3 regions of the Streptomyces cinnabarinus genome follow, and region 2 is predicted to be linked to each of the others. Evidence: riboswitches for the same ligand, from Rfam matches in the RefSeq annotation. Region 2 holds a riboswitch; each other region holds the start of a gene.
The links. A riboswitch is a leader RNA that binds a small molecule or an ion and turns the genes downstream of it on or off. The one in region 2 is predicted to bind cobalamin.
Positions count from the first base shown of each region.

Region 1: linked by a shared signal. The riboswitch ahead of STRCI_RS09870 (cobalamin biosynthesis protein) and the one ahead of STRCI_RS38500 (energy-coupling factor ABC transporter permease) in region 2 are both predicted to bind cobalamin.
Region 3: linked by a shared signal. The riboswitch ahead of STRCI_RS27075 (ribonucleoside-diphosphate reductase subunit alpha) and the one ahead of STRCI_RS38500 (energy-coupling factor ABC transporter permease) in region 2 are both predicted to bind cobalamin.

Region 1 covers NZ_CP114413.1:2,189,767-2,193,031, reverse strand. The annotation lists gene STRCI_RS09875 (cobyric acid synthase) at 1-706, opposite strand, end outside; gene STRCI_RS09870 (cobalamin biosynthesis protein) at 703-1,644, opposite strand; cobalamin riboswitch at 1,746-1,885, opposite strand; gene STRCI_RS09865 (CU044_2847 family protein) at 2,073-2,429, shown strand; gene STRCI_RS09860 (serine protease) at 2,410-3,265, shown strand, end outside.
Region 2 covers NZ_CP114413.1:8,517,133-8,520,397, reverse strand. The annotation lists gene STRCI_RS38515 (RidA family protein) at 1-341, opposite strand, end outside; gene STRCI_RS38510 (LysR family transcriptional regulator) at 414-1,325, shown strand; gene STRCI_RS38505 (hypothetical protein) at 1,496-1,705, shown strand; cobalamin riboswitch at 1,795-1,979, shown strand; gene STRCI_RS38500 (energy-coupling factor ABC transporter permease) at 2,010-2,717, shown strand; gene STRCI_RS38495 (energy-coupling factor ABC transporter substrate-binding protein) at 2,714-3,076, shown strand; gene cbiQ (cobalt ECF transporter T component CbiQ) at 3,083-3,265, shown strand, end outside.
Region 3 covers NZ_CP114413.1:5,960,317-5,963,581, forward strand. The annotation lists gene STRCI_RS27075 (ribonucleoside-diphosphate reductase subunit alpha) at 1-1,414, opposite strand, end outside; cobalamin riboswitch at 1,535-1,673, opposite strand; gene mctP (monocarboxylate uptake permease MctP) at 1,779-3,265, opposite strand, start outside.

The DNA.
Region 1 (3,265 bases), 6.3 Mb from region 2:
CGTCGATGCCGAGCCCGTGCCGGAAGGGCAGGACGCCGTAGGTGTGCCGTCCGGTGAGCCCGTGCAGCATGTCCAGGCCCGGCTCCAGCAGCGAGACGTCGCCGCGGAACTTGTTGACGAGGAACCCGGCGACGAGCTTCTGGTCCTCGGGCGAGAGCAGTGCCACCGTCCCGAAGAAGGAGGCGAAGACGCCCCCGCGGTCGATGTCACCGACCACCACCACCGGCAGCCCGGCATTCCGGGCGATCCCCATGTTGACGATGTCGGTCCGCCGCAGATTGATCTCGGCCGGACTGCCCGCCCCCTCGCAGATCACCGCGTCATACGTGCCCCGCAACTCCGCGAGACAGTCCAGCACCGTGCCGAGCAGCCGCTGCTGCCGCCCGCCGTGATAGCCGCGCGCGCTCATCTCGCCGACCGGCTTGCCCATGAGCACGACCTGGCTGCTCTGGTCCCCGCCAGGCTTGAGCAGCACGGGGTTCATCAGCGCGGTCGGTTCGACCCGGCAGGCCTGCGCCTGCATGGCCTGCGCCCGCCCGATCTCGGCGCCCTCGCGCGTGACGAACGAATTGAGGGACATGTTCTGTGCCTTGAACGGCGCGACCTTGACCCCCTGCCGCACCAGCCACCGGCAGATCCCGGCGGTGACGACACTCTTCCCGGCGTCGGAGGTGGTCCCGGCGACCAGCAGCCCCCCGCCGGTCATGACCGCGCTCCCTTCACCAGACCGCGCGCGACGGCACTCACGCCGAGCGCCAGCCAACCGACCCGCCGAGACAGCCGTACGGCCCGCTCGATGTCCCCGACGTCCACCGCACGCCCCTCCCCGTTCAGCACCGGCCGGTGCTCGATGCGTCCGCCGTACGACAAGGTCCCGCCGAGCCGCACCCCGAGCGCCCCCGCGAACGACGCCTCCACGGGCCCGGCGTTGGGGCTCGGGTGCTTCACCGCGTCGGCGCGCCAGGCGCGTACCGCACCCTGGGCGTTCCCCCCGGCGGCGGCGGCGAGTACGGCGGTCAGCCGCGCCCCCGGCCAGCCGGCGACGTCGTCGAGCCGGGCCGAGGCCCACCCGTACCGCCGATAGCGGGGCGACTTGTGACCGACCATGGCATCGAGCGTGTTCACGGCCCGGAACCCGAGCAGCCCCGGAACCCCGCCCAAGGCCCCCCAGACCAGCGCCCCCACCACCGCGTCGGAGGTGTTCTCGGCGACGGACTCCACGACCGCCCGCGCGATCCCGTCGGCGTCCAGCGCCTGCGGATCCCGCCCGCACAGATGCGGCAGCCGCGCCCGAGCCGCCCCGACGTCCCCCGCCTCCAGGGCCCGCCCGATCACCCGGGCCTCCCGGGCCAGCGAAGTCCCCCCGACCACCGCCCAGGTGGCGACGCCGGTCAGCGCGATGGAGGCGGCGGGGGACCGGCGTACCGCACGAGAGGCGAGCGCCCCCATGGCGACGGCGCCACCGGCGCACACACCGGCGTGCAGCGCGCCCCGGCCCCGGTCGTCACGCCACAACTGACGTTCCACGGCGCCCGCGGCCCGCCCGAACACGGCGACCGGATGCCCACGGCGCGGATCGCCGAGGAGCAGGTCACCCAGGAGGCCGGCGGCGGCGCCGTACGCGAAGACGCGATCGGCCCGCATCGGCTCAGCCGATCGCGGAGTCAGTTACGGGTCTGGTGCTGGATGTCGATCGGCAGGCGAGCATCGCGATATGTCCTCACTCAGGGTGTCCACGCCCTGGTACGACGAGACCGGTGGCGAGAGTTCCTGGCTCCCGGGGGTTCCTACCCCGGTGACAGTGGCGGGACCGCGCCGGACTCGCACCGGCTTCCTCTTCTGCCGCCGTAATTGGCTCCGGAAGTCCACCACGGCCCCGGAAGGGCCGTCAACTTGCCGTTGACCTGCGAGGGGAGAGTGTGCTGAGGCCCACATCGGGTCCGGCGGGGCGGGTTTGGCTCGCGGGGTCACCCACACGAGGTGACTACCCGGGAGCGCCTTGCGACTGCGGTCCGTGACGAACTGGAATACCGGGGACCGATCGAGCGCAGCCGAGGTGGAGGGCCGGGTCCATGGCGTACGTGGGCGAAATGGTGCTGGACGACGGGCAGGTCGTCCTGCTGGAGGTGACGGGCGAGGGGCCCGCCGGAGTGCAGCGCGTGTCGCGCGGCGGCGCGGTCGCCGGGGCGGCCGAGACCCTCCAGCAGGCGCTCGCCCGGGTGCGCCCCGCGCTGGGCGCGGTCCTGGAGGGCGCCCGGGAACTGCCCAGACCGCCCGAATCGGTCACGGTCGAGTTCGGCATCACGCTGAGCGCGGAGGCGGGGGTCGTGGTGGCCAGGGGCTCCACCGAGGCGCACTTCACAGTGACCATGAACTGGGCGAACGAACCGGCGCTTCCCGGGCAGCGCGATGCCGACGCCCGCACCTGACGACGAACTCGCGCGCGGTATCGCCCGGTTCTGGAGCCACGACGGCCAGGTAACCGGCAGCGGCTTCCTCATCGCCGAGGACACCCTGTGCACCTGCGCCCACGTGGTGGCGAACGCGCTGGGCGTCCCCGACACGGACCCGCTCCCGCCGACGGGCGCGGTGACGGTCGACTTCCCCCTCCTCAACCCGCCGTCCGCCCGCCTGCCCGCGACGGTCACGCACTGGCGCCCGGTGGCCGGGGACGGCGGCGGCGACATCGCCCTGCTGCGGCTGTCGGCCGCCCCCGGCACCACCCCCGTCCGCCTCGCGGGCGGCACGGCGGTCTGGGACCACCCCTTCCGCGTCCTCGGCTTCCCCCTCCGCACCGACGACCACGGCGTGTGGGTGGACGGCCGGTTGCGGGCGCCGGTGGGCAAGGGCTGGACGTCGATGGAACCGCGCGGCCGGACCATCGGCCGCGGCTTCAGCGGCGGCCCGGTCTGGGACACGGCGCAGGGCGGCGTCGTCGGCATGACGGTGGCGGCGGACACGGGAACGGGCGCGAGCACGGCGTACCTCATCCCGGCCGCCCACCTCCTGGGCCTGGAACCGGGCCTGTGCTCCTCCCCCTTCCGGGGCCTGGAACCTTTCCGCGAACAGGACGCGACTCTCTTCTTCGCCCGCCGGGCGGACAGCGAACGCATCGCGGAGGCACTGCGCGAACACCCCTTCGTCCCGGTGGCGGGAGCATCGGGAGTGGGCAAGTCGTCGCTGGTACGAGCGGGAGTGCTCCCGTTGCTGCGCGCGGCGGGCCACACGGTGACGGACTTCGCGGGCCAGCCGGACACGGACCCGG
Region 2 (3,265 bases):
GGGTCGGCCAGTCCGCACATCATCATCGTCGCCGCCGGTCGGACCTCCCCGAAGCAACGGCGCAGCACCGGCCAGCAGGGCTCGAAGTCCTCCCGGTCGGGCAGGAGGTAGCGCACCCGCACCACATCCGCGAAGGTGCACTCCGCCTCGGCCAGCGCGGCCTCGATGTTGCGCAGGCACTGCTCCGCCTGCTCCACCACATCGTCGGAGATCGTCATGGTGGCGTAGTCGAAGCCGGTCGTGCCGGACACATGCACCCAGGCGCCGTCCACCACAGCTCGGGCGTAGCCGATCTGCTCCTCGAACGTCGAGCCGCTGAGGATCGCGCGTCGCTCTGTCATGCGCCGAACGCTAGGTGACCAGCGCAGATACGTCTAATACGAGCTCAGCCATGCCCTGATATCACTACGCGTATGGAACGACCCGAGCTTCCCCTCCCCCAACTCCACGCCTTCGTCGTGCTCGCCGAGGAACTCCACTTCGGTCACGCCGCCGCGCGCCTCGGTATCGCCCAGCCGCCACTGAGCCAGCAGATTCGCCGACTGGAGGACAAGGTCGGGCACTCGCTGTTCAGCCGGGGCCCCGGGCGGGTCGCCCTCACCCCCGTCGGGCGTGAGCTGCTTCCCGCCGCCCGCCGGGCCCTCGGTGACCTCGCCGACGGGCTGGCCGCCGCACGCGCCGTCGGCGGCGGCAGTTCCGGCCGACTGCGGATCGGCTTCGCCGCCTCGCTGGCCCTGACCGTGCTGCCCAGTCTGCTGCGGGACTTCCGGCAGCGGTTTCCCGGCGTGCGGCTGGACATCCGGGAGATGACCACGGCCCCACAGATCGCCGCGCTGCACGACCGGAGCATCGACATCGGCCTCCTGCGCGAGCCCTCCGAGGCCGAGAACCCGGACCTCGACTTCCGGACGGTGCTCAGCGAGCCCTACGTGGCCGTACTGCCCAGCGCGCACCCCCTGACCGGGCAACGGACCGTACAGCTCACGGATTTGTCCGACTCCCCGTTCGTGCTGCTCCCCCGGGAGGTGGGTCCGGGGCTGTACGACCGGATCCTCGGCCTGTGCGCGGCGGCGGGGTTCGTTCCGCGGGTCGTTCAGGACGCGGTGGAGTGGCAGACGGTGTGCGCGCTCGTGGAGACCGGGCTGGGTGTCTCCCTGGCTCCGGCGAGCATCCGGCGTATTCGCCTCAAGGGCGTCGCCTTCCGGAGGATCTCTCCCGGGGCCGCCCGTACGCGCGTCGCCGTCGCCTGGCGCGGGAACGACCAGAACCCGCTGGTCACCCATCTCCTCGGGGCCGTCAGCCAGGAGGCACCGCGGGTCCCGTAAATTCAGACCGAGTTCTCCCGCTGCCTCAGCAAGCGGCTCGTCCGAGAAGGCGGAGCGTCCGCCTCCTTCAGGTGAATTGCCCGGGCGTGTTGACTCCGCGTGCCGGGTGCGCGGTACCTCCCGAGCGGGTCCTCGCACGGTGTGGGATCCGTCTCGAAGGAGAGGCACTCATGCGCGCACGCTTCACCCTCCTGCCCGCTGCCCTGACCGCGACGGTGCTTGCGACGGCCGGGGACGCCGCCGCCCACGACGGCCCCCTTCTGGGTGTCTCCAACCACGCGCCCGTGGTGTCGGTGGTCAACGGCATCGAGCTGAACGACCCGTTGGAGGACGTCCTGGAGCACACCCTCAACTTCGGTGACGGCTATCACTGGGAGTGACCCCGGCGGGTGCGCGCTCTGGGCGTATGAGCTGGCGTGCGCCGTCTTTGCGCCCCCGAGGCGCGCTTGTCAGCCGACCTGATCAGGCACTACTGTCACCACGCCTTGGTGAACGGGAAATCCGGTGTGATGCCGGTGCGGCCCTCGCCACTGTGATCGGGAAGTCCGGCTCCAGCCCTCGCGGGCAGCCACTGGGTCCTTGTGACCCGGGAAGGCGGAGCACCGGGCGGTGTCACCCGTCAGCCAGGAGACCGGCCAAGGCACGTCAACCATCCACGAGGTGCTGGAGAGGGTCTGCTGAGCCATGCACATAGCCGAGGGTTTCCTGCCACCGGCGCACGCGGTCGCCTGGGGCGTCGCGTCCGCGCCGTTCGTCGTCCACGGAGTACGGTCACTCACCCGTGAGGTCAGGGAGCACCCGGAGAGCACCCTGCTCCTCGGCGCCTCCGGGGCCTTCACCTTCGTCCTGTCCGCCCTCAAGCTGCCGTCGGTGACGGGGAGTTGTTCCCATCCCACCGGCACCGGCCTCGGGGCCATCCTGTTCCGGCCGCCGATCATGGCGGTCCTGGGCACCATCACCCTGCTCTTCCAGGCCCTGTTGCTCGCCCACGGCGGCCTGACCACGCTCGGCGCCAATGTCTTCTCGATGGCGATCGTCGGGCCATGGGCGGGCTACGCGGTCTACAAGCTGCTCCGGCGCTACGACGTGCCGCTGATGGTCGCGGTGTTCTGCGGCGCATTCGTCGCCGACCTGTCCACCTACTGCGTCACCAGCGTCCAGCTGGCACTCGCCTTCCCCGACCCGAGCAGCGGTTTCCTGGGCGCGCTCGGGAAGTTCGGCTCCATCTTCGCGGTCACCCAGATCCCGCTCGCGGTGAGCGAGGGGCTGCTCACGGTGCTGGTGATGCGGCTGCTGGTGCAGTCCAGCAAGGGCGAGCTGACCCGGCTCGGCGTGCTGCTCTCCGGCGGCAAGCGGGTCCCGGCCGAGTCGAACGAGGCGGTGGCCCGATGAGCCGTAACACCAAGATCAACCTGCTGCTTCTGCTCGCGGTGGCCCTGCTCGCGGTGATGCCGCTGGTCCTCGGGATGGGCGATCACAAGGAGGAGCCGTTCACCGGCGCCGACGGCGAGGCGGAGACGGCGATCACCGAGATCGAACCGGACTACGAGCCGTGGTTCTCCCCGCTGTACGAGCCGCCGTCCGGGGAGATCGAGTCGGCGCTGTTCTCCCTCCAGGCGGCCATCGGAGCCGGTGTCCTCGCCTACTACTTCGGGCTGCGGCGCGGCCGCAAGCAGGGTGAGCTGCGGGCCCGGGAGCGGGATGCCGTGGGCGTGGGAAGTGCCGGGGAGTCGGACGGCGAAGGGGTCTGAGCCCTCGTGCTGCCCATCGACGCGGCGGCGCACAGCAGTCGCTGGCGCCGCCGCCATCCCGTGGACAAGGCCGTGCTCGGGCTCGGTCTCACCGTGCTCGCGATCTCGCTGCCGCCCTGGCCCGGCGCCGCGCTGGTCCTGGTGACCGCCCTCGCCGTGCTGCTGGGTCCGGCGGGCGTGCCGGGCCGG
Region 3 (3,265 bases), 2.6 Mb from region 2:
GCCGCTCCCAGTCGATGTCGCCGGTCGCCGTGTCGACGAACGCCCCCAGGTTCACCGACCCCAGGTTGCAGACCGCCGTCTCCCCGTCGTCGGTGACCTCCAGGATCTCCGTGCAGAGGTTGGAGGAGTGGACGACATGGCCCGGCAGGGCCGTCTGGTTGGCGGTGCGGTTGGCGGCGTCCTTGAAGGTCATCCAGCCGTTGCCGGTCTGCGCCAGGGTGCGCATCATCCGGCCGTACAGATCACGGGCGGCGATGGTCCTGCGGGCGAGCCCCGCGGCCTCGGCCCTGCGATACGCGGCGTCGAACTCCTCGCCCCACAGGTCGACCAGCTCGGGCACGTCGGCGGGGGAGAACAGCGACCACTGGGCGTCCTCGTTCACCCGGCGCATGAACTCGTCCGGGATCCAGTGCGCGAGGTTCAGGTTGTGCGTCCGGCGGGCGTCCTCACCGGTGTTGTCCCGCAGCTCCAGGAACTCCTCGATGTCGGAGTGCCAGGTCTCCAGGTAGACCGCGGCCGCGCCCTTGCGGCGTCCGCCCTGGTTCACGGCGGCGACGGAGGCGTCGAGCGTCTTGAGGAACGGGACGATGCCGTTGGAGTGCCCGTTGGTGCCGCGGATCAGTGAACCCCGGGAGCGGATCCGGGAGTAGGAAAGACCGATGCCGCCGGCGTGCTTGGAGAGCCGGGCGACCTGGTGGTAGCGGTCGTAGATGGAGTCCAGCTCGTCGTTCGGGGAGTCGAGGAGGTAGCAGGACGACATCTGGGGGTGCCGGGTGCCGGAGTTGAAGAGCGTGGGCGAGGAGGGGAGGTAGTCGAGGCGGCTCATGAGCCCGTAGAGCGCGGCGACTTCGTCCAGTGCCCGAGTGGTGTCGTCCTCGGCGAGACCGGCGGCGACGCGGAGCATGAAGTGCTGCGGGGTCTCCACGACCCGGCGCGTGATGGGGTGCCGCAGCAGGTACCGGCTGTGCAGGGTGCGCAGCCCGAAGTACCCGAAGCGGTCGTCGGCGCCGGAGTCGACGAGGGCGTCGAGGCGCTCGCCGTGGATCCGCACGAACTCGGCGGTCCGGTCGGCGATGAGCCCCTCCCGGTGCCCGACCGCGACGGACTCGGTGAAGGAGACGACGCCCTGCGAGGCGGCCTCGGCGGCGATGGAGATCGTCAGCAGCCGGGCGGCCAGCCTGCTGTAGGCGGGGTCCTCGGAGATGAGCCCGGCGGCGGCCTCGGTGGCCAGCTCGCGCAACTCCGCCTCGTCCGCGTGGGCGGACCGGCCGCGCAGCGCGGCGGCGGCGACCCGGCCGGGGTCGGCGTCGGGGAGGTCGGCGGTCAGCTCGGTCAGGGTCCGCAGCAGCGCGGTACCGGGACCGTCGGTCTCCACCGGGGCGGCGGAAACCGGGTCGGCTGGCGCGATGGTCACGTGGGGGCTCTCCCTCGCTCGGCACGGGGCCTTGCGGGCAGGGGGCAGCTCACGAGCGCACGGGGCGTCGCGTCCACCGGCCCATTCCACGAGGCCCGGACGTCGGGCACCACGGCCGAACGGCCGGGTGCGCTGTCGGCAGGTCCTCGGACTGACTCCCATACGTGCGCGAACACGCATAAGTACACCGTTGCGGGACAGTTCCGGATTCACACCGGATTCCCCTGCGGCGGCAGCGAGCATGAGCATACATCTTGTGCTCGCCTGCTTCGCCACCCCCAGATGTTGTGTCGCTGGGTGTAATTGCATGAAAGCGGGCCGCCGTTGGTGTTGCTCTTCGGCGGCCCGCTTCCCTGCCTGTGCCTCAGTGGACCGGCGTCAGATCCTTCTGTACGCCGGGGTCGCCCGCGTCCGCCGTGTAGTCCTCGGGGCTGGTCTCGTCGACGCCGTCCGGGGCCTTCGCGGCGCGCAGAACGAAGGTCAGGACCACCGTCACCACGAGGTTCAGGACGAAGGCCGTCAGCCCGATGTAGCCGATCTCGCCGATGCCGGGGATCTCCTTGGAGGAGCCGCCGAAGTGCTTCTGGGTCGGGGAGGCCACACCGTACGCCGCCACCGTGCCGTAGATCATGCCGACCGCCCAGCCGGCCAGCAGGGCCCAGCGGTGGAACCAGCGGGTGAACAGGCCGCCCACCAGCGCCGGGAAGGTCTGCAGGATCCAGATGCCGCCCAGGAGCTGGAAGTTGATGGCGACCGTCTTGTCCATGGTCAGGACGAAGGCCAGCGCGCCCACCTTCACCAGCAGGGACACCAGCTTGGAGACCTTGGTCTCCTGCGCCGGAGTCGCGTCCGGCCTGATGAAGTCCTTGTAGATGTTGCGGGTGAAGAGGTTCGCCGCCGCGATCGACATGATCGCCGCCGGCACCAGGGCGCCGATGCCGATCGCCGCGAAGGCCACGCCCGCGAACCAGTCCGGGAACATGTTCTCGAACAGCTGCGGGATCGCCAACTGGCCGTTCTCCACCTTCACTCCGGCCGCGATCGCCATGAAGCCGAGCAGCGCGAGCAGACCGAGCATCAGCGAGTACAGCGGCAGGATCGTGGTGTTGCGGCGGATCACGTCACGGCTCTTCGACGACAGCGTCGCCGTGATGGAGTGCGGGTACATGAACAGCGCGAGCGCCGAGCCCAACGCCAGCGTGGCGTACGTCCACTGGCCGGCCTCCGGCGGCACCAGGCCGCCCACGCCGGTGGTGGTGAACTTCTCGCCCGCGCCGGCGAAGATCTCGTCGAACCCGCCCAGCTTGATCGGGATGTAGATGATCGCCACCGCGATCACCAGGTAGATCAGCGTGTCCTTGACGAAGGCGATCAGCGCGGGGGCCCGGAGGCCGGACGAGTAGGTGTACGCCGCCAGCACACCGAACGCGATCAGCAGCGGGAGGTCCTTGATGAACCAGTTGGTGTTCTCCCCGCCACCGACGCCCATCACGTCCAGCACCGCCTGGATGCCGACGAGTTGGAGCGCGATGTACGGCATGGTCGCGAGGATGCCGGTCACCGCGACCGCCAGCGACAGGCCCTTGGAGCCGAACCGGCCGCGCACGAAGTCGGAGGTCGTCACGTACCCGTGCTTGTGGGACACCGACCACAGCCGGGGCAGGAAGGTGAAGATCAGCGGGTAGACGAGGATCGTGTACGGCACCGCGAAGAAGCCCGCCGCGCCGGCCGCGTAGATCGCCGCCGGGACGGCCACGAAGGTGTAGGCCGTGTACAGGTCACCGCCGAGCAGGAACCAGGTGACCCAGGTGCCGAACGACCGTCCGCCCAGGCCCCATTCGTCGAGGCTGT